One region of the Phormidesmis sp. 146-20 genome, then DNA from elsewhere that is predicted to be linked to it. Evidence: predicted binding sites of a transcription regulator. Region 1 holds the regulator's gene; the other holds the start of a gene.
The links. The regulator NtcA, encoded in region 1, controls nitrogen genes in cyanobacteria. The targets are predictions, from matches to a motif close to TTTGTANNNNNNNNTACAAA.
Positions count from the first base shown of each region.

Region 1 (11,395 bases):
CCAGATGCTTTGTAAGCCAGCCCCAAATTGTTGAGCGCAGCCATCTCTCCGCGTCGATCGTGAATTTCTCGCGCCAGGGTCAGACTTTGCTGCTGATATTCAACCGCCTTGGGGTGGTCTGCCAGGTGACGATAGGCATTGCCCAGCGTACCCAACACTTTGACGCTACTGAGGTAGCTTTTGATTTTTTGAGCCAAGCCCAGACTGCGTTGAGAATAATCGATCGCCTCAGCATAGTCTCCCACGCTATAGCAAGCCATTCCCAAACTGCCCAAAGCCTTCTCAACGCCCTGCTGATCATCAATCTCCAAATAAATCGCTTGGGCCTGCTGGAGTCGCTGAAGCGCGAGTTGAAACTGTCCCGCTTGATGCTGCTCGATGCCCTCTCTGAGCAAGCGATCGGCCTCTGATTTACGAAAGTCTGCTGATTGAATCAGGGTCGCATCGCAAGGCTGAATGTCTGGAGAAATGGTTTCGCGATCGTCTCCCACATTCTCCATTTGACCGTGTGCTTGATTCCGGTCACTCATAATACACGCCTCTAAACTCGCTTTGCTGAATTCTTCCAACAAGACTGAGGGTTCAGCAGATCGAATGTTGCAGGGTTAGAGATGCGTTTTGTCTGCCCCAGCCTGCAATCTCAAATCTGATCAGCCTATTGGTTCCGAGGCTAACTTTTTTTCTGACAAGGCTAATCCGTAAATACGCTCACCTCCCGCATCCGTCTTTATAAAGTTCTCAGTGTCGTCCTCAGAGTTTTTTCTGGGCCAACCATTCCAACACTTGGGCATTCACGACTTCGGGGCGTTCGTCATGGGGACAGTGCCCCGTATCTGGGATGCCGACAAATTGCACATCATGGGTGTCAGTGAGCGATCGATAAATCTCAGCGCCTGCGATCGGTGTCCAGGGATCAGCTTCGCCCCACAGCACCAACAGCGGCACCTTAATTTTAGGAAACAATTCCGTTGGTCGAGGGCCAGCCGGAGCCGAGAGAATCGACGCAAACACTTTTTGGGCACCCGGATCACAAGACGGCTCGTGCAGCAGATCGACTAACTCATCTGTGATTGCATCAGGATCGCGATAAACCTGCTTGAGACTGTTGCGAATTCGAGCTTTTTGACGGACGCGATCGAAGAGCCACGGCCCAAACGCTTGAGAACTCACAACTTTTGAGAAAGTACCCATGATCATCCGCAATGGCAGATTTAACTCTTCAGGTCGATGATTGAGTCCTCCAGCAGGATTGAGCAACACGCCCCCAGCCGAGATTTCGGGATGTTCGGCTAACAGCATCAGACAGAGCAAACCGCCGATCGAGTTACCGACAAACACGGTAGGCTGCTGAATCTTGGCGGCCCAAAAGTCGCGGATCAACTCGACCCAGATCTCCAGGTTATAGTCCAATTCAGGCTTTGAGGAACCGCCAAACCCCAGCAGATCGAGAGCAAACACCTGGTAGCCAGCCTCAGCGAGAACGGGAATATTTTTGCGCCAGTGTCCGATTGAGGCCCCAAATCCATGAATTAATACCAAAGGCTGGCCTGTCCCCATAGATACATAGCGAATCTGATGCCCTTGCCATTCCCAAGTTTGTCGCTCAAAAGTTGCTGGAGTCGGAAGTTGCTCTACTGTCACGGTTCGTTTTGTGAAGTTTTCTTAAGACTTCTCCATCATAATATTTCACGTCTAAATTTTCAGCGTCCAGCGCGTTCTGAGTTAAAGCCACCTACTTTCCTGATTTCTTTGGCTCTGATGGCGACTGGAGCGCCTGGTCAAGAACAACGCGAGCGGTCTCGGCTTGAGAACGGGCTTCTCGGTAGCGCATGTTGGTCTGAGCATAGGTTTTGAGAACCTTGAAGCCTTCTTTGAGGCTGTTGATTTCTTCTTCGCTGACTAGCTCATCCGTAAAGAGAATGTCGATTTGTTCGCGAACTTGCAGCGCTTCAGAGCGTGATTCTTGAGCCTTGAGTTTGAGGGTTGCCAGACTGCTAAGAACCTGAACGGCTTGATTGAGGGCATCTTCATCACTGGAAGCGATCGCGCCTTGATCTTTAATTTCGATAAAGTGCTGCGGCCCAAAGCCATCCGTTAGCTCGGTGGGCAGTTTGCCGTCATCCATTAGTTCCATCAGTTGATCCATTGCCTTCTCGCGAGCTTTGGCAGAATCCTTACCAGAGACCGTGAGAATGACTTCGGGACTTTGAGCAAGCGTGTATTGAACCATAAAAAGTAGGAAGTAAGGAGTATGGATGTTCTTTTTTCATCCTTCTACATCCTATATGCTGAGAAGCGATGCGATTTCCTGATTTCCGGCTTTTTGGTTTTTCAGGCTTGACATCTCTATGAGTATCTGCAATAGTAGAACTTATCCGAATTTTGCGGGTATAGCTCAGTGGTAGAGCGTCACCTTGCCAAGGTGAATGTCGCGCGTTCGAATCGCGTTACCCGCTTTTTAACTAAAGTTTTTTAATCTCAGACTGACGAATTCTCAATGTAAGAGTTGAATGTCTTCGACTAAAGGGCAGCACCCTAAAAGTCTTTAGAGCTTTCGGTAAATTAAGCTCCTTGACGCTGGGTAATACCGCTCTTCAACACGGTCATCGTTCTGAAATCTTCAACTCACAACGTACTTTTTGACAAACTTATTACTGAATTGATCTTTGAATCGATCTATTGATTAATCTATTGACTTCCAGCCTGATTAAAATAGGTGACAGATCTTAAAAATCTTCGGATGAACGACGAATTTAAGCTCAAACCTTAAGCAATTGTTAGAGACTTAGCTCAATTCCTGCAAAAATTCAACTACCTGGCAGAATAGTGTAGTATCGAGCACAAAAACTGCTTGAAGAGTAAGTTTAAGTGTTCTAAAGTCATCAATCTCTTACAGATCAGCTGACAGCTAAGTAAAAACTGTTGCCAGGTCAATCAAGAGAGTTCAAGAGCACGAGTTCGACAAGGAACATGGTAGTGACCAAAGAGCGACCACTTGCAGCATTATTTCGCCAGATTGGGGGCGGTGCCTTTCCACCTGTCGTTGAGACGTTTGAGCGAGGCAAAACGATCTTCTTTCCAGGCGACCCCGCAGAGCGAGTTTATTTTTTAGTCAAAGGTGCCGTCAAGCTTTCGAGAGTCTATGAGGCGGGTGAGGAGATTACGGTTGCCTTACTGCGAGAAAACAGCGTGTTTGGGGTGCTGTCACTGATCACCGGGCAACGCGCCGATCGCTTTTATCATGCGGTTGCGTTCACATCGGTTGAGTTGCTGTCTGTTCAAATTGAGCAGGTTGAAAAAGCACTCAAAGACAACCCCGAACTCTGTCTGCTGATGCTGCGAGGGCTATCGTCTCGAATTCTACAAACCGAAATGATGATCGAAACGCTGGCGCATCGAGATATGGGGTCGCGTCTGGTGAGTTTCTTGCTGATTCTCTGTCGCGATTTTGGCCTGCCCAGTCAAGAAGGGATCACGATCGACCTCAAGCTGTCTCATCAAGCCATTGCAGAAGCGATCGGCTCAACGCGGGTGACCGTGACTCGTCTGCTGGGAGACTTGCGACAGGACAAAATGATCTCTATTCACAAAAAGAAGATCACTGTCCACAATCCAGTCACCTTGAGTCAGCAGTTTACCTGATCGCTAGCCAGTCGGCGAAGCCTGAAGGCGTACAAATTTCAGGCTTCACACCTCGCCTATTACCAATCGTCTTCTCTAAATAGAAACTGACCTTCTGAATTGAGGTAGGGTGACTTCCAGCGGGTCAATTCTTTATCAGGGCAGATGTCTAGTCCTTCTCCCACGCCGTAGGGGTGCATTCCGCAGACTAGCACGTTGCCGTTGTAGGCTTGCCCATGATAGTGACGACAGCCGACACAGATGGGGTGTTGGTTGAGCAGCGGTTCTACAGTTTGCATCATCGGTTGGGCAGCTTCTCCGACCATGCCTTCAAACCCAAAATAGGCTTCTAAGACGGGGTTGACTAGCTCATTAATGTATTGGTCAATCTCATCTGTAAAGGTATTTTGTGCCTGTGCCGAAAGCTCGTCAGAAAGCTCTACAAACACGTTGACCACTTCTGTCACTTCTCTCGACACTTCAACAAAGAAGCCTTCGATGTGATCCGCGATCGTTTCTAACAGTTCAGAAAAATCTTTTTGCCACTCTTCCATAGGGTTCTCACCGGGGTTGCGTTCCAAAAGGGATGGATGATTGAGCGTTGATTCCCTTGTGTGAGGCTGCGCTAGATGGCTAAAGATTCCTACCATCAAAGGGTTCTATCCAAGGGAATAGCTTCGCTATCATAGCGCAAACTTTTATGGTTCAATCTGGTCAAAAAGAAGGCGATCGCTTTCTGATTTTGCGATTCTCACTAGCCCAAACGCATTGAGAAGATTCAGTGATTTCAGAAGATTTGCAAAAGACTATAAATCAAAAAGTTTCTTCATATATTCACAACAATTATGCGACAGAAATGCTGCTATCGCTAGAGGCATTGAGTTAGCTCTCTTGATTAGACTGAGCCTGATTCTAATTTGGGAGACGCTCGTTGTGAACAATTCGATCGTGATGATTTTACTCTTGGGGCTGCTGCTGATGATGCTGATTGCTCCTTTTTCAGCGCTGTCTCTGGTGATGCTGGTAGTGTTGGTTTCAGCGATCGGCTGGACAGGTTGGCAGCTAATCCGGACGTTGGTCAAAGGAGACGCTTAACTCAAAACAAAAAGCAGGGATCAATGGGTTTTCTGTGGCTTTAAAGTATGAATAGGTCGAGAGTCTCGATCGCCTGATGCTTTTGTTAGATAACATCTGCAAAATTTTCTTGCAATTAGGGGACGGCTCAAGATTTAAAATGCTTTTTCTACCTACCCGCTATTTTGAGCTAAACCCATGAAGTCTTACCTGGCTGCTGCAATTCAAATGAATAGTCTGCCCGATTTACACAAGAATCTGGCGCAGGCAGAAGAACTAATCGATCTCGCGGTGCGTCGAGGAGCGGAACTGGTTGGGTTGCCAGAAAACTTTTCTTTTTTGGGAGACGAGCAGGCAAAACTAGCCCAGTCTGAGGAAATTGCTCAAGAGAGCGAAAAGTTTCTCAAAACAATGGCGCAGCGTTTTCAAGTCACGATTTTGGGCGGCGGTTACCCTGTCCCGGTTGGCAACGGTAAAGTCTACAACACCGCCTTGCTGGTCGCCCCCAATGGTCAGGAAATTGCTCGCTATGAAAAAGTACATCTTTTTGATGTCAATTTGCCCGACGGCAACACGTACCGCGAATCGTCGATGGTCGTTGCTGGCTTGAGAATGCCGCCCGTCTACCCGACCAAAGAACTAGGCAACCTGGGGCTGTCAGTCTGCTATGACGTGCGGTTTCCAGAAATATATCGTCAACTATCACAGATGGGAGCAGAGGTGTTGTTTGTCCCCGCAGCGTTTACGGCACACACGGGCAAAGATCATTGGCAGGTTTTGCTACAGGCGAGAGCGATCGAGAATACCTGTTATGTGATTGCCCCCGCTCAAACCGGACGACACAATACGCTGCGTCAATCCCACGGTCACGCCATGATTGTTGACCCCTGGGGCGTGATTTTGGCAGATGCAGGCGACACACCAGGAGTAGCGATCGCGGCGATCGAACCCGCCCGTCTCGAACAAGTCCGCCGCCAAATGCCCTCTCTCCAACACCGAGTCTTTGTCTAAAGCAGTAAGGACTTTTGGGCGTTGCTGAACAAAGGGATGAATCAAGTGAGTACGGGTATTGACCAATACTTTAGGTAATGGAGGAGCAATCGCAGCGAATGCTTTAGCATTTCGACCGACTTGGAGTAACACAAGGTCTTGCGATGCAATCGAGCTAAGTAGTGACGTAATCGGGTATTCTCGCCTTCGACTCTCGTCATATACGTCTTGCTCACAAGGTGGTCGCCTTCCTCAATAAAACCGGGATAAACCTTCCAGCCATCGGTGACATAGAAGTAGCAATGCCAGCAACAGACAATCTGCCACAAGGGTTTGAACGTCTCTGCGCTGTGATCTCCCACCACCCAAGCGAGAATGCCCGCCCGGAAATGGTTCACGGCTGTCCAGATCCAAATTTTGTTTTTTTTGACCCGACAAAGGTTTCTAGTTCGTCGAGTTCTCCCACCTCTGGAATCTCCGACTCCTGTGGGGCATCCGGCAGTTGCTGTCCGAGTTGCTTGACCCAATAAATCACCGTTGTGTGATGCACGCCAGTACAGCGCTCAATCGCGCGAAATCCCATGCCGTTGACGTAACGCATCAAGCAGTCCTGCTTGGTTTCCTCGCTGTAGCCTTTGGGTGGGTCATAGCCTTCAATAAATTGGCGACCGCAGGCGCGACAGATATGATTTTGCTTGCCTCGTCGTTTCCCGTTCTGGCGAACCTCAGTAGACCCACAGTATCGACACTGCATAGTACAATACCCTCATTCATCCCTCCATTATGCAACGCCGGACTTTTGAATGAGTTCTGAATGGGTTTTGACTTGTCTCACTCAGTCCTCAGTCCTCAGTCCTCAGTCCTCAGTCCTCAGTCCTCAGTCCTCACTCCTCACTCCACAATGTAAAGAAGCTTGTACCATTGGAAGGGACGATTTTGAGTGAACCATGATCGATCCCTTCGCCTGGATAACGGCTTCTATTTACGATTCTGTTTTTGTCATCCCTCCGATTTTGGCGACTGCCGCCGAGACTGAAAATCCTTCTCTCGTGCTGGCAGGCGTGCTGTTGAGTTTGGTCGCTGTCTATCTAGCCAGCAAACTTGGGGGAGAAATTTGCGCCCGCATTGATCTGCCTCCGGTGTTGGGAGAGTTGGTCGGAGGAGTCGCGATCGGGGTTTCTGCCCTCCATCTTTTAGTGTTTTCAACCGGAGGAAGCGACGCGAGTGGATCTCTGATCATGCAAATGCTTCAGATGTCGGCTCACGTCAGTCCTGCTGAGTTAAATGCTACCTTTGCTGCCCAGAGTGAAGTAATTTCGGTGTTGGCAGAGATTGGCGTTGTGATTTTGCTGTTTGAGATTGGGCTAGAGTCAGATCTCAAAGAATTGCTGAGAGTGGGCCCACAGGCGGCGATCGTGGCCTGCGTTGGGGTGGCGCTGCCGTTTGCGATGGGGACAGCGGGATTGATGACGATTTTTGCGGTTCCAGCAGTTCCAGCGATTTTTGCGGGGGCGGCTCTGACGGCGACCAGCATTGGCATTACAGCGAGAGTCTTGTCCGAGCTTCAGCGGCTCAGTTCTAAAGAAGGTCAAATCATTGTTGGGGCGGCTGTCTTAGACGATGTGCTAGGGATCATTGTGCTGGCGGTGGTTGCAGGATTAGCTAAAACAGGCGAAGTGCAGGTAGGCAACATTGTCTATCTGATTATCAGTGCAGCAGTCTTTTTGGTCGGGAGTCTCTGGCTGGGACTGTTGCTCAATCCGTTTTTGATCTCGCTGGTCAACGGATTGAGGACTCGTGGACAGTTGCTGATTGTCTCCCTGGTTTTTGCGTTTTTGCTGTCTTACATTGCAGTCGTGATTCAGCTTGAGGCGATTTTGGGCGCATTTGCGGCGGGGCTAATCTTAGCCGATACCGAGAAGCGTAAAGAACTGAGAGAACAGATCGAGCCGATCGCCGATATGTTGGTGCCAATCTTCTTTGTTGTCGTCGGTGCCCGCACGGATGTGAGCGTCTTGAATCCGTTTGTCGCCAGCAATCGGGAAGGCTTGATCATGGCGACCTTTCTCATCATCGTGGCGATCGCAGGCAAGGTCGTGACGGGCTTTACGCTGTGGGGTCAGCCAGACTTAAACAAACTGGCGATCGGCGTGGGGATGATTCCGCGAGGCGAAGTGGGGCTAGTGTTTGCGGCGATTGGGGCGACTAGCGGCGTGTTGTCGGAGTCATTGCAGGCGGCGATCGTGGTCATGGTGATTTTCACCACATTTATTGCACCTCCCCTGCTGCGCGTCGTGTTTTCTAAAGAAGCGTCTTCAGAAGGCTTGACGGGCGAAGTTTCGGCGGTTGAAGGGCTGATCGAAGACGCGGTGGGTGATCGTCCACAGTCCTGATATGTGAAACTAGTCGGCGATCGCTTGCGTAAAGATACGGACAGGCGATCGCCGAAAAAATATATTCCAAAGAAGGCAACTATATTAGAATGCTGTAGCCTAAATCTAAGTTTACAAACGAGATAGATAGGCGGTCATACTAACTGGCAGGCGTTTAAAAATTTCATGCTGAAGGGTTACTCTGCTCAAAATTCTATAAATACTTTCCGAAACTTGAGAACGGAGATCTGCGTCTGCCAAATTCAAGGGTGCAAAAGATTCTACTGAATAAAGCAGAATTTTCCAGAAAAGAGGGGACGATCGGAGAAGACTAAATAGGCAACGACGGCAAAATAGAAGTCAAAAAGATTGGGCTTTAGATCTGATTGGATGTTTACTATCGAACTTCTTTGCGAAATGATCCAAAACCTCAAGCGGTTGGTCTAAAGTCCAGTGTCTAATGTTTAATAGTCTGCGTCTGATGGTGATTCAATTTAACGGCGGGGTTAAGGTTTTTTCTGACCCGGCCCTTTCTTGTCTGCTTGAAAATGTGCTTAATCATAGGAACTGTGGTGATTTTCTAACCCGATCGCGATGCGCGGCAAACAAGGAGCGATGACTTTGAAACGCAACGTATTTGAACAGGAAATAGAAAATAGGAACCTAAAAAAAGGAAGGCTAAATTTCTACTTTTTTTTCTACCTTTTGCCTTTTGTTCTATTTCTATTTCCTTCGGCTGCTGAGGCCGCAAGGTTACAGTTTTGGCGGTTTGATTCGAGTCAAAATCGCTTAGAGTTTACAACTGATAATGGGGTGCAGCCCAGGGCCCAACTGATTGCAAATCCGACTCGATTGGTGATTGATTTACCAGGGGTTATACTGGGTCGCCCCGCCGTCACAGAATCTTACAGTGGGGCGATCAAGTCGGTGCGGGTGGGTCAGTTTGATCGCGGCACGACGCGGATTGTCGTTGAGATGGCATCGGGCTATACGATCGACCCCAGCCAGGTCAAATTTCGCGGGGCCACACCTCAACAGTGGAGCGTCCAGTTACCCACGCCGCAAGTAGACAGGACTGCCAGCGCGCCTGACAATTCTGTGACGGTTCCTACTCAGTCGCCTATTTCTTCTAGTCCCGGTGTTAGCACCCGATCGTTTATTCAAAACGTGCAGCCGACCCCGGATGGGTTTTTTATCCGCATGACGGGGGGCACTCCACAAGTGCGATCGATCAGAAGCAGCGATCGGCGACAGATGTTTATTGATCTATACGGGTCAGCCCTTTCGCCGAATCTGACTTCTCGCAACTTTATCAGCGATCGCAATGGGGCAAGTCGGCTTCAGGTGTCTCAGCTTCAGGCTTCTGTGGTGCGTTTGACGCTGACCGTTTCGCCCAATAGCGCTGATTGGCAGGCGACTCCCAGCGGGACAAATGGCTTAGTGTTGTTGCCCCAGTTGGGGACGGCCTCCACGCCTCAACCGAGCAATCCGCCAAACAATCCGCCACCCATCGCTCAAAATCAGGGCGGCGTGGCTACCATTCAAGCGGTCGAATTGGATGAGGGCAGTCGCCAACTTTTGATTCGGGCTGATCGTCCCATCACCTATACCGCTGGATGGGATCGGGCTTCTAGTTCTTATCGCATCACCGTTCCGTCGGCTCAGTTGGATCGATCGGTGCGCGGGCCGAGCCTTTCTGCCAACAGTCCGTTATTACAGGTGCGGCTGAGACAAGAAGATGCTCGTACGGTGGCGATTTTGCTGTCTCCAGCGGCCGGGGTACAAATTGGCGATATCAATCAACCGAGTCGGCAACTGCTTGCCCTACAACTACGGCGATCGGGGCTATTTGCGGTTTCACCTCCGAGCAGTTCACCGGGTTCTACGATTCCTGTGCCGCCTGCGACCAATCCGATTCCAACGGTGCCACGAGTGCCCAACGGACGGCGGGTTGTGGTGATCGATCCAGGCCATGGCGGCCCTGATCCGGGAGCCGTCGGAATTGGAGGCTTGCAGGAAAAAGAAATCGTTACGGACATCAGCAGACAAGTCGCCGCGATTTTAGAACAGCAGGGCGTGCAGGCAGTTTTGACGCGATCGAACGACATTGATCTTGATCTAGAACCTCGCGTCGCCCTAGCCGAAAGAGTTAACGCCACTCTATTTGTCAGCATTCACGCCAACGCGATCAGCATGAGCCGCCCTGACATCAACGGACTCGAAACCTACTACTTTGATAGCGGGTTGGGGCTGGCCCAATCGATTCACAGTAGCGTGTTGCAGGGTACAGGTGTCCGAGATCGCGGCGTTCGCAAGGCTCGATTTTATGTGTTGAGAAAAACCTCGATGCCGTCGGTGCTGGTTGAAGTCGGATTTGTGACAGGACGCGACGATGCTGCTAAATTATCGACAGCAAGTTATCGCAGACAGATGGCAGAAGCGATCGCTCGCGGTATCCTACAGTACATGCGTTAATTTGCTTGGCGATAGATTAAGGAGTGTGTGTGTGAGGAGTCAAAATTCAACAATGGGACAGTCCGGTCATTCAAACAAAGATTCAAATTCAAGCAGACCAGCTAATTTTAATTTAGACCCAAAACCTTCTAGTAACGCCCCCATTGGCATCTTTGATAGCGGTGTCGGGGGCTTAACTGTATTGAGAGAGCTTTACCGTCAGTTGCCTCTTGAGTCGGTGCTTTATTTTGGCGATACGGCGCGGTTGCCCTACGGGACAAAATCTCCCAGTCAAATCGTGCAGTATGTGCGGGAGATTCTCACCTGGATGACGCACAAAGGCGTAAAAATAGTGATCGTGGCTTGCAATACCAGTTCTGCGTTGGCGATCGAGCAAGTGCGCTCTGAGTTTCCAGATTTACCGATCGTTTGTTTGATTTTGCCGGGGGCAAGAGCGGCGGTTCAAGTTGGGAAGCGAATTGGGGTGATTGCAACGCCTGCGACGGCAGCCAGTAATGCTTATCGTCAAGCAATTTTAGAAGTCGATCCGACCGCAGAAGTTTGGCAAGTGGGCTGTCCCGAATTTGTGCCCTTGATCGAACAAAATCGGATTGACGAACCCTACACCTATCACATTGCTCAAACCTATCTAGCGCCATTACTCGAACAGCAAATCGATACGCTGATTTATGGCTGCACCCACTATCCGCATTTGGCTCCCGTGTTGAAGGCTATTTTGCCGCGATCGATTCAGTTAATTGATCCGGCGGTTCACGTCATCGCTGCGGCAGCCCAAGAATTAGATTTATTAGGACTGAAACACACTCGCCCTGCGATGCCCACTCAGTTTTGCGTCAGCGGTTCGCCCAAGCCTTTTGTGGAAA
Region 1 is NZ_JBJPHT010000021.1:17,669-29,063, forward strand. Features, by position in the region: gene ACKFKH_RS17445 (tetratricopeptide repeat protein) at 1-530, opposite strand, end outside; gene ACKFKH_RS17450 (alpha/beta fold hydrolase) at 751-1,641, opposite strand; gene ACKFKH_RS17455 (hypothetical protein) at 1,733-2,230, opposite strand; tRNA gene ACKFKH_RS17460 (tRNA-Gly) at 2,385-2,456, shown strand; gene ntcA (global nitrogen regulator NtcA) at 2,971-3,642, shown strand; gene ACKFKH_RS17470 (hypothetical protein) at 3,702-4,175, opposite strand; gene ACKFKH_RS17475 (hypothetical protein) at 4,555-4,716, shown strand; gene ACKFKH_RS17480 (carbon-nitrogen hydrolase family protein) at 4,894-5,706, shown strand; one part of gene ACKFKH_RS17485 (IS1 family transposase) at 5,748-6,115, opposite strand; one part of gene ACKFKH_RS17485 (IS1 family transposase) at 6,115-6,439, opposite strand; gene ACKFKH_RS17490 (cation:proton antiporter) at 6,633-8,078, shown strand; gene ACKFKH_RS17495 (N-acetylmuramoyl-L-alanine amidase) at 8,763-10,532, shown strand; gene murI (glutamate racemase) at 10,564-11,395, shown strand, end outside.

Region 2 (11,395 bases), on a different contig from region 1:
TCGATTTTGACGATCAGTTGCGAAATGGGACGCAGCCAATTAAACCATTCATGCTCGGTTACAAGCTGAAAAAATTCGACGTTGGTTTTGATGCGCCCGTGAAACTGTTCATAGACAACCCGCTCTGAGTCGAGCAGTGCTTTGTGAAGGTGCAGCATTGCCAGACGCAGTTCTCGGAGTCGTTGGAAGGGTAAATCAAGCGATGAAGGAGTTGAAGACATCAGACTGTGTTGCCCGCAAAAACTTTCTTCATCTTGTCATAAATTTTTAAGCGTCAGCTTCTCCAAATGCTCTGATTTGTCTGGAAAACCGACCAGCAGCGCAGTCTCTTGTCTGACAAACAACGGGCGTTTGAGCAACATGGCATCTTGAGCAAAAGCGGCGATCCACTGGTCATCTGTCCAGGTTTGTTTGTCGTCTGCGACCCCTTGCGGGTAACTCGAAGAGATCGCTCGATAAGATTGCCCAGAGGTATTTCTCATGGGTTTGCTGCCGAGGGTTTGTACCCAGTTTGTGATTTGTGCTCGATCGGGTGGATGATTTTTGGTGTTGATAAATTCAAATGCGATCTCATTTTCTTGCAGCCATTTAAGTGCTCTTTTGCAGGTGTTGCAAGTCGGAATTCCGTAAACTTTCAGGGTCATGAGTTCGTGTGAATGGATGATTTTCAACAAGGGTCGAAGATTGAATTAAACCGGGCGAATGAATTTGCAATTAGAACAGAATCCGCCTCCGCAGGTTAAAGCATTCTCTCAGAGTCGTTCTCAGGATGGTGAATTCAATAAATCCAGAAGTTCAATCAATTTGCGGCTATCAGCACGAAACCTACCAAGTTAAAGCGCTTTTCTGGTCTGTGAGGGCAGACTTCGTTTTGGTGAGCGGTTTTATTTGAAGGAACTTGCGAAGCTAATCGCCCGCTTGAGTGACTGTCAACTGCCCATCTTGAACTCTGAGCACCCGATCGGCTCGTCGCGCAATGTCAGGATTGTGGGTGGCCATTACCAACGTCTTATTGGTCGCACGAACCAGATCTAGCAGAATCTCTAAAACGCGCTGTCCGGTTTCTTCGTCGAGGTTTCCGGTGGGTTCGTCAGCCAGCACCAAAAGGGGACTGTGCGCCAAAGCACGCGCGATCGCCACCCGCTGTTGTTGTCCACCAGAAAGTTTGTCTGGAAAGGTGTCTTTGCGATCGGCGAGTTCGACCTGTTCTAAAAGCTTCATCGCTGACTGTTGAGCGACCTGCGACGATCGCCCCGCTAATTCTTGAGGCAGCGTTACATTCTCTAAGACGGTCAGCGTCGGAATGAGATTGAAGAATTGAAACACAAAGCCGATTTGGTCTCGACGTAAAAGAGTGCGCGATCGTTCGTCTAGCTCAGTCACCGAAACACCATTCACTTTGACAACTCCTGACGACGGCTGATCGATGCCGCTAATCAGGTTGAGCAGAGTGCTTTTACCACTCCCACTGTGACCCAGCAGCACCACAAATTCTCCCGGCTCAAAGGTGAAACTAACCTGATTGAGAACCGTCCTTTGCATCTCCCCTTCTTGAAAGGTTTTGCTGAGATTCTCGATTTGCACCAGAGCGCCTCCGGTGGGCGTAGAAAATTCTGATGATGAAGAGGACTTTGACCCCGATTTCACTGTCATGTTAGCGTTCCACTGATTAAACCTTCATAAATCTTAAACAAATTTGGTCAGTTCGATCGCGCCTTCTTGAGTCCATCTCGATTTGGGAGCCGTCGATCGCGGATCTCAGCTTAGAATAGGAATTCCCCTTATCTCGATCTCGCCGTGATCCAGCAAATTGAGCCATCTGTCAGCCACAAGCCATTAGTCGGCGCATCCCTTGCAGAACTGACCGATTGGGTGCAGCACCATCAACAACCCGCTTATCGATCGCGGCAGCTTCACCAGTGGATTTATCAAAAAGGGGCGCGATCGCTGACGGAGATTTCTGTGTTTCCCAAACAGTGGCGCGAAAATTTGGCGGAGTATGCGATCGGGCGCTCCAAGATTCACTATCAGGCAAAGGCGCTTGACGGCACGATCAAATTTTTGCTGCAACTGCGCGACGGGCAAATTGTCGAAACCGTGGGCATCCCGACTGAGAAGCGGCTGACGGTCTGTGTGTCGTCGCAGGTGGGCTGTCCGATGGCGTGTGATTTTTGTGCGACGGGCAAGGGCGGCTTTACGCGCAATCTAGAACGTCACGAAATTGTTGATCAAGTGCTGACGGTGCAAGAAGTGTTTCAGCAGCGAGTTAGCAACGTTGTATTTATGGGCATGGGCGAACCGTTGCTCAACAGCGACAATGTTTTGGGTGCGGTTAAATCGATTAATGAAGACATTGGCATCGGTCAGCGACTGATCACCATCTCCACAGTCGGCATTCCCGGTAAAATCCAACGACTCGCCGACCATCACCTGCAAGCGACCCTTGCTGTCAGTCTTCATGCCTCCAATCAAGCGCTACGCGAACAGTTGATTCCCAGTGCCCGCCAATATCCGCTAGAAGCGCTCCTCGACGAATGCCGCGAATATGTCAAAATCACCGGGCGGCGCGTCACGTTTGAATACATTCTGTTAGCCGGATTGAATGACTGCGAAGACCATGCGATCGAGCTTGCCAATCACCTTCGAGGCTTCCAGAGTCACGTCAATTTGATTCCTTACAATCCGATCAGTGAAGTTGACTATCAAAAACCGGATCAGCGTCGCATCCAAACCTTCGTCAATGCGCTCAAAAATCGACATGTTGCGGTGAGTGTGCGGCGGCCCCGTGGATTAGAAGCAGACGCAGCCTGTGGGCAGTTGAGAGCCTCCAAGACGGGCGGTTAGAGTCGTCGCTAGTCTCCCAGAATTGGCGGCTTGGAAGTCAGAAGTGCCTGGTAACGAAGCGAAACCCCTTTGTCGAACTGACGCTCAATAGGCGATCGAGTCCTCAATTAAGGAAGATTGCACTTGGCTCACCATAGAATTTTCACCCTCTGGCATAACGGCACCGCGCAGATGAGCCTGAGTTAGGTTTGCATCCTTGAGATTGGTATCACTCAAATTAGCATTCGTTAAGTTTGCCTTAGTTAAATTGGTTTCGGTTAAGTTTGTCCCGGTCAAAATGGCATTTGTGAGATTTGCTCGACTTAAATTGGTGCGAGTCAAATTTGCTTTGGTGAGGTTTGCTCCAGTCAAATTAACGCCACTCAAATTTAGATTTCTCAGATTTGCGGCCATCAAATTCAGGTCTTTAAAGTCTCGTTGTCCGGCGTGATATCGACTCAAGAATTCTTTGGTATTCATAGGAAATTGGGGATGAGGAATGCAGGATGAATTTTGATTCGCGAATCAGATTTTAGAGCCGCCCTTTTGACCATCACCTAATAGCGAAACTTCCGCTTACGTTGTTTGTGCATGGCGAGGGTTTTGCGTTTTCGCTTCTCGATCGGAGTCTCAAAATGTCGATGTTTTCGCATGTCTGGAAAGATGCCTGCTTTAGAAACTTCTCGTTTGAATCGGCGTAACACGGACTCAATCCCTTCACTTTCACCAGGAGTCACTTGGGTCATCCGATTTCCTCATTAAGTTGGCTGATCCGGGTAAGAGGGCACGAATCAAAATCCGAAATCTAACCTCTCCCATCTCCATAAAAAAAGGGCAGACTCTTCGTCCACCCCCAAGACTTTAGAGTAGAGTGCTCTTGGTCTTAATCCTTAATAACGACGAGAAGAACCACCTTTGTTGCCCCAGCTTCCGCCACCTGAAGATCCTCTTTCTTCGCGGGGTTTGGCTTTGTTGACTTTGAGATCGCGACCCATCCATTCAGCGCCATCGAGGGCTTCGATCGCTGCGGTTTCTTCGGCCTCGGTGCCCATTTCTACAAATGCAAAGCCGCGCAGACGACCCGTTTCACGATCGGTGGGAAGCTGTACACGTTTGACATCGCCATACTCAGCAAAAGTCCGCGTGAGATCGTCTTGAGTGACCTCATAAGAAAGGTTACCAACGTAAATAGACATGGAGTATCTCCAGAATCAGTGAATGTAGAGAGTAGATTCGGAGAAACGCTTAAAAAACGGATTACACGGCCGAAAATAATTCCTAACCAACAATCTAACACAAGATTAGGGATCATACGGTTGATAAACTAGATGTAATAAAAGTAAACGTCTCTCATTTTGTCATTTAACGCTTGATTGAATTGCTGTGAAATACTATCGCCAACACTCCAATGCCTTTCCGGTTGCTTACTTGAATGATCTTCGTGGAGAAATTTCAGCTTGTCCTTATTTTGCACTTAACAATTTGAATCGTGATTTTGTCAATACAAAGGGATTTTCTGTGGTATTTCAACAGTCTGGAAAAGAAAAAGTTGAGCGAATGTTTCCCTTTTTCAAACTTTATTTAGACCTGGCGCTTCAGCCCGATTGCAATGCGTTTTATCTCAATCCGTTGCTTCTCAAAGAAGGGTCACGGGTCGATCCTCATATCGATCGCTCCCTACGGTCTTATTGCAAGACAATTCTGCCCCCTGCGATCGTCAGCGTTCTTTATGTGCAGGTAGTTTCAGACTTGCAGGGCGGAGAATTGATCTTACGAAATCACAAGCAACAAGTTGGGCAGATCAAACCTCAAGTCAATCAGCTTGTCCATTTTCAGGGCGACTTAACTCACTCGGTCAATGCGGTCAAATCTACCGGAACTCGGCTCAGTCTGGTTTGCGAACAGTACTGCTTGAGTGATACCGAACTGCAAGAAATCCCCGAATTCACAGTGGAGTCAAGAGTTGTGGGAAAGCGAGCGCCTGCTGGTATCTCAAAGCGATCGAAGTCTGAGCCATAAACATTTCAGAACAATAGACAGAGGGACGGACTCTTTCTTTCATCCCTCATCCCTCATCCCTCATCCCTCATCCCTCATCCCTCACCGCCGCGCATAAATCCCAGGGGCGTAAGCCTCGATCACTTTGCCCGTCTTCGCGCAGGTGATCATCAAATAATCACAAGTGGGGCACTGAGTACGGGTCAGGTGATTACTTTCGAGGTGGTGACGCTCGGCGTGACTGCCACAATTTGGACACCGAACTGTTTGTACCGTTTGCATTTTAAACCTCAGCAATTTTCAAAAAGTTGAACTTGAGAAAGACGATTTCACCCAAAAATGACCCGTCTGAATTGTCAAAAACAAAAAATGTATCTAAAACTACTGAGTCAGGCGACTTTCGTGAAAGTTTATTCTGTGTTGACCTCTTTATTATGATAAGTATTTATGCCTTATGTCAGCAATGTTTATATTAATTTTAAGATTGAAGAATCCTGGGGATCACCTATCAATAGAGTGATCCCCGAATTTATAGTCTTATGATCGCTTCTCAGAATCCACTGACTAAAAAACAGTTATTTAGAGAATTTCTCAATCTTTAACGGAAAGAATACCTACAAATACTTACTTTTAGAATCTAAAAGTCTTTAATATTACTCAGTGTATAAATCTTAAATAGAGTTAATACGCTCAGAACTGAGTAAACTTTTTGACTCATTAAGTTTAACGATCGCTCAAAGTTGGCGGCTGAGTTTCGATGACAACTTCCTGAATTCCTGGCACTTTGACCAGTTGGGTGACGACCAGTTTTGCTCGATCGTTAGCTCGTTGTAGCACTCCATCGGTCACAGCCGCCGCCTGAATTTTTTTGAGCGCTTCCTTCTGGGCCAGGTCTTGCAGCACAGGCGCGACATCCGGCCCCAACCCCAAAACTCCCCGGTTGTAGTCGTAAACTTTGGAGCGATTTACGTCAATTTTGCTGTCTAACACACGAGGCGGCGGTAATCTTAACTTCAACCTTTGCCCCACAACCTGCACATCTTCAGGCTTTAAAGCACTCAAATCTACGCCCGCCCGCACCTCTCCGTAAGCAATGTAGAGAAGTTTTGTCGTCCCCACTACAAAGCCGCCCACTGTCGCATCCTGCTGTGTTGGCACAACTGCTTCCATTGTGAAGACCGCGGTCGTCAACTCGCTGGCATCTCGAATCTGCTGAATAACAACCGATCGCGCTTCTACCTTCGGCTCAGGCTGAGGATTGCTAAACAGCGTGCCCACTCTACTAAAGAACTGATCGCCTGATCGCAAAACGCCGATCGCGGTCATCGTCCCCACAACCAGCAGGCTACCCGCCACAATCAGCCCCAGATTTTTGAATCGCACAAATCCTTGAGTGCCCCGTTTCTGGCGATCTTTTTGCCGCATTCTCTCGTGCCTCTTACGCCAATCACAGGGCATTGTAACTGTTTAGGCTGAGATTTAGTGTCAAGTGGAGATGTAGAATTTGGTGGAGATTAAGCAATGGACGCTAGACCTTGGACGCTAGAAGACGTTAGAAACTTTGAGGCTGTTTGGTTTAATATCCAGAGTCCCAAGCCCAAATCAAAGCCTTCTAGCTATCACAATTCTTCATCGGGTCGCCACACTCGAATGCCGTCACTGCCACTACTGACGATCGTTCGCCCTCCTAGCCCAAACTCGACCGATACGCTACTGTGCCAAGAGCCTCGTAGAATACCAGAGAGTTGTTCGTTGTCGAGCTGCCAGAGTTGCACGGTTCCACCCGTTCCGGTGGCCAGCGTCACGCCATCAGGACTCAATGCCAGATCAGATGCGCCCGAAGAGAACGTGTGTGTCAGGTCTCCCGATCTGACATCCCACTGCTTGATGCGACTGCTGGCTGTTAGTAACGCTTCGCCATCAGGGGTAAAGAGTAGCGCTGTCAAATCACCTGAATTGAGGGTGTGCAAAAGTTTTTGAGTTTTTAGCTGCCAGATTTGAGTTTTGCGATTTCCGATCGCGAGTTGGGTTCCGTTGGGGCTGTAGGCGATCGCGGTCACGGGCTGATCTCCCAGACTATCGATCCATTGGCGAGTTTCTACATCCCAAAACTGTACGCCCATCCGACTATAGGAGCCATCCGCCCATTTAGAAAGTCGGCTGCCCGTCGCTAGTGTGCGACCATCGGGACTAAAAGTGAGACAAGTGACGCGCCCAGTGTAGAAGGTCGCCAAAAGTGCGCCCGTTTTGAGGCTCCACAACTTGACGCTGCGATCGAGGCTGGCGCTCGCCAAAATTTGACCATCGGGACTAAACGCGATCGCGCTCACCCAATCTTTGTGCCCTTTGAGCGTGGTAAACCGTTCGGTTTGCAAATCCCATAGATAGATGGTCGATTCGCTGGTGCTGGCCAAAAGCTTGCCATTGGGACTGGTGGCGATCGCCGTGGTTTTCTGACTAAAGAGTAGTTTAGGTTGTCGATAACAGAGAATTCCCGCTTCGTAGGCAGAGACACAGACGCTTTGGGGCAGACGGGCAGCAATACTTTGACCCAACAGGAAATAGGAAACCGTCAAAACTGCGATCGTTGCAACGACTCCTAAAATCAGCCACCCACGTCTTTTAAGCACGTCTGTCTGTATTTCTCAATAAAAGAACCTGAATCTGAGCGATCGCCCCCGTATCTAGAGGATGGACGCTTTCTCAAAAAACCATCAATGGTAATCGATCGTTTTGCGCTTCCCAAAGTTAACCGATTTGCTGCAAAAATAAGCCTCTGTCACGGGTCAGATTATGTCACTTTGGCCAATGTTATATTTATATAAAATTATTCAAAAAACTACGTGAAGAAAGCAGGAATATTGACGGCGAGTGCTTTATTCTGCGCGACTTATTTGAGCGTTGCTCTCGTTAATCTGGGGTTAGATAAGTTTCACTACATTTTGGCGGGTGGAAAGAAATTTGCGACTTTTTCGAGCCTGGCCAACCAAATTGAGATCGGAGGCACCTATCTTGTGCTGGCGGTTCTCTATCTAATCTGGTTGTTTGACGACTCGCGATCGACGGCCCCCTCTCATTTCTTCACCCTATTGCGAAAGGCAGCCACTTTTCTTTTACTTGCTTTTATCGCTTATCCGCTGGGGAATGATGTCTATCTTTACCTCCATGCGGGGCTGATGAATCTGAGTCATGCCAACCCATTTTTGGTGAGGGCTGGGGTGTTTGTATCCGAATTGTCTCCCTTTGTGGATTGGGGACAAACTTCGACCTATGGGCCTGTTTCTCAGTTCTTTTTTACACTATCGGCCGCAGTTTTATCGCTCGATCCGATTCTCAGCGTTTACAGCTTCAAAGCGATCTGTTTGGGATTTCATATTCTCAACGGCTACTTAATTTGGCGATCGTTGCCGATGAATTCTCAAGGAAATTTGAGCCGCGATAAAGTCACGATCGCTTACTTAATCAACCCCCTATTGTTGATGGAGCAGATTGCTTCTGCACACGTAGATGTTTTGGTGTCTACGAGTCTAATTGTGTTAGCAGTCAGTCTGCTGCGACAGCACTATTGGGGAAGCTTTGTGGCATTGTGGGCGGGCTTTCTCTCCAAAACCATTCCATTAGTTTGGATGCCTCTGGTAGCTGTTTTTTTGATTCGTCAGCGTCGTTGGCAAGCCTTAATTAACGCAATAGTGTTCTCAATAGTCTTGATCGCCTTGTTATCGGTAACTGCCTTTCCTGAAATTCAAGCCTGGAGCAGTTTGCTTAATCCGGGTGTCGCTGGCCAATATCAGTCGTCGCTGCATACGATCGCTAAGTTTGGGCTAGATCTCGTGAGAATTTTTTCTCCTGAAACGCTGACGCTTGCCCAACAGCAGGTTATTCTTCTGGGAGTTGTCCGGGTGACTCTCGCAGGATTTGCGGGGTTTTATGCCTGGATACTTTGGCGAAGTTGCCGACGCTGGGAGGACACACCGCTGCATCTAACCGAGGATATTGGCTGGGTCACGCTCGTTTTGTTGTTGTTCGCTACGCCCTGGTTGATGCCTTGGTATGCCTCGATCGTGTTGACGATTGCTGCTCTGATTCCTGCTGCTCGCCTGTTTGGGTTGACGAGTCTGGCGTTTGGGCTTTCGAGTAGCGCTCAATACTTACTACAAGGGCACGCCAGTTTGAAGGGATTGGTGTCGATCGGCATTCCTATTACGGTGCTTATTTTAGGAGTCAACCTGCTCAAAAGTGCAAGCCAAAGTCGATACCCGTCTGAGCAAGGGGCGATCGTCAAAATTAGCAATCACTAAGTTTTCCTCAAGGAACCTCACAGAAGATCAAAGCTATTTTCTGAAGCGATCATTCTGCATCCAAATTGGTGAATATCGCTATCCCTTTTGAGTTGTGAAAATTGGCGTTGCTGCCCTCTATCAATGGCTAAGAGCGAGTCACTAAAAACGGACTATTTCAAAATTCTCACAACTGATTTAGGACGGCTATATCTCATTTTCTACGAATAGCGATCGTATAAGACGGTCTTTGTTTGGCTTCACGCTGCGTTTTCACTAGGCGAAAGTCGTGATCTACATAAAGATGTTCAAACTTTGGCGTTGCCAGGTAAGTCTTTTCAAACTTTTTGACCGTGGTTTTGTCTAAGTTTTCTAACTTCAGCGTTTCAGGAAGTTCTGTTTTTTGATTGCTTAGACGAGACTCGACAACCGTGTTAAACCACTCTTCAGCTTTCTCGATTGTCAAAGGCGCTTCTCTTCGTTTGAAAGCCTGCTCGATTCCCACATTTTGGATGTACCATTCCCCTTCTCTAACCTCAAACTTTTGCAGCACCATAAAGTCGTAAGCCGCTAGAAAAGAAGAGAATCGATTGAGCAATTTGACTTGATGACCTGGCGCATAGCGAGCAATGTTGCCATAGTAGCCCCGGTTGCCAAAAATCTGATAAGAAGCGTCGTGAATGCGACCTGGCAAAGCATCATGAAAGGGAATGGTTGACCAGTAGGGAGTCCACACGCCCAACACGACGGGGATTTGTTCGGCAGCGATCGGGTAAGGATTTCTTTGGCTCAATTCCTCAAAATAAGGAGACAATTCGTTTTTGTGAAACAGAACTTTCTCGTTTAAGGGGTCAGCATCTCGGTCGTGTGTGAGCGCTAAAATTTCGTTTTTTAACTCCTCAGTTGTCAAACGATTTAGTCTACTTGCATCTACCAAAATCCCAGTCATATTTTGCGCTCCACAAGTGAAAGATTGAGGGCAGAATCAACCTACACGAACTGATTCATTCCTTAATCTGAATGTAGTGTGCTCAAGCTAGTTTTCGCTCTATCAAGAGTCACGTCAGGTATGCTTTGGCAGTCTACTTTAAGAGATGTTTCAATCGACAAAACCTATGCCTTTTGGGGGAAGCAATGGGATTTTAGCTTGAGTTTCAAAAGTGCTTCAATCTAGAAATCCCCGCTTTACTTGAGTAGACGAGGAGTGGGCTTGATGTGCGATGATCGACAAGCTTTAGGTCTAATTTCCCTGCACAGTTAATCGATAGTTGCGTCGGTTACCGGATTCGACCGAGCCGACCCAAACTCGATAAGTGCCTGGCTGCCAATCCGTATCTTCAAGGTGGGCATCTTTACTATCAGAATCACTGCTACAGCGGATAGTGTTATTAGGGCCAGAAACGACGATCGTGGTGTCATTTCCTCCATTGTTAATACTCAACTTCAGTCGAGAAAAAGGCTGTTGTAATACCAATGTGTGATCCGGTTTGGGGTCAGCAAATCCCAGGCATGTATTATTATTACGATCGCGATTGCTGACGATCGCAGGCAGCGAAGTTGAGCCTCCTGTAGAGCCTGACAAAACTCCCGATCGAGTTTCGGAATTGAGTGTTAGAGTGCCAAAATTTGCGGGTTGTGCCCCAACAGGAACGGCTCCCAAAGCAACGAGTCCTGCTAAGATACTGCTCCACTTAAATCGATTTTTAGCCAAATTTATCATCATCAACTATCTCACACACTAAAAGTTTTACAAATTGCTTGAATGGTCTATTGAGGTGGGCTTTTTGCCCGTACTTTTTTCTGAACTTAGCTATTTTTAGTTTACTGCTCTTAACAGTTCTATCCGCGTTTATTTCACATAGAAATAATATAAATACTACGCAAAGTAGAAAATAGCTCCGGAGAAACTACTTAGCGTTCAGAGTTAAACCAGCTTGAGCAAATGAGCATTAAAAACGAAGGGTTGCTACAACTAAAAAGACCTCTGACTGATCATCAGACACCTTTGGTGTTTTGATGCGATCTATGATCAAAGTCATTCTTCAGCAAAACAAGAACGATGCCTTTAGTCGGTTTAGTTGTGGTTCTCTTGGCAGGATTGTCGCTTGCTCAAATTTTGGTTCTAGTTCCCTTAGAATTTGTTTTTGCGCTAAAAGTTCCCCTTTGGCTAACAGGATTGGGAATTTTGATCGGATTCGCCTGGTGCTTTGGTGAGTAAAAGAGTGCTTTGGAGGGACGATCGAGCTTGAAATCGAAAGGTCTGCCGAAAGACGGCTACCTGGATAGTTGAACTTACG
Region 2 is NZ_JBJPHT010000040.1:45,168-56,562, reverse strand. Features, by position in the region: gene ACKFKH_RS24380 (hypothetical protein) at 1-221, opposite strand, end outside; gene ACKFKH_RS24375 (Spx/MgsR family RNA polymerase-binding regulatory protein) at 258-644, opposite strand; gene ACKFKH_RS24370 (ABC transporter ATP-binding protein) at 907-1,653, opposite strand; gene rlmN (23S rRNA (adenine(2503)-C(2))-methyltransferase RlmN) at 1,798-2,844, shown strand; gene ACKFKH_RS24360 (pentapeptide repeat-containing protein) at 2,929-3,303, opposite strand; gene rpsU (30S ribosomal protein S21) at 3,381-3,569, opposite strand; gene ACKFKH_RS24350 (RNA recognition motif domain-containing protein) at 3,714-4,019, opposite strand; gene ACKFKH_RS24345 (2OG-Fe(II) oxygenase) at 4,207-4,842, shown strand; gene ACKFKH_RS24340 (replication restart DNA helicase PriA) at 4,924-5,103, opposite strand; gene ACKFKH_RS24335 (DUF4230 domain-containing protein) at 5,545-6,246, opposite strand; gene ACKFKH_RS24330 (WD40 repeat domain-containing protein) at 6,441-7,451, opposite strand; gene ACKFKH_RS24325 (hypothetical protein) at 7,665-9,119, shown strand; gene ACKFKH_RS24320 (hypothetical protein) at 9,313-10,047, opposite strand; gene ACKFKH_RS24315 (hypothetical protein) at 10,339-10,821, opposite strand; gene ACKFKH_RS24310 (hypothetical protein) at 11,158-11,316, shown strand.
Region 2: ACKFKH_RS24340 (replication restart DNA helicase PriA) is a predicted target of NtcA. The motif match lies at 5,190-5,209, and genes of this name have one in related genera.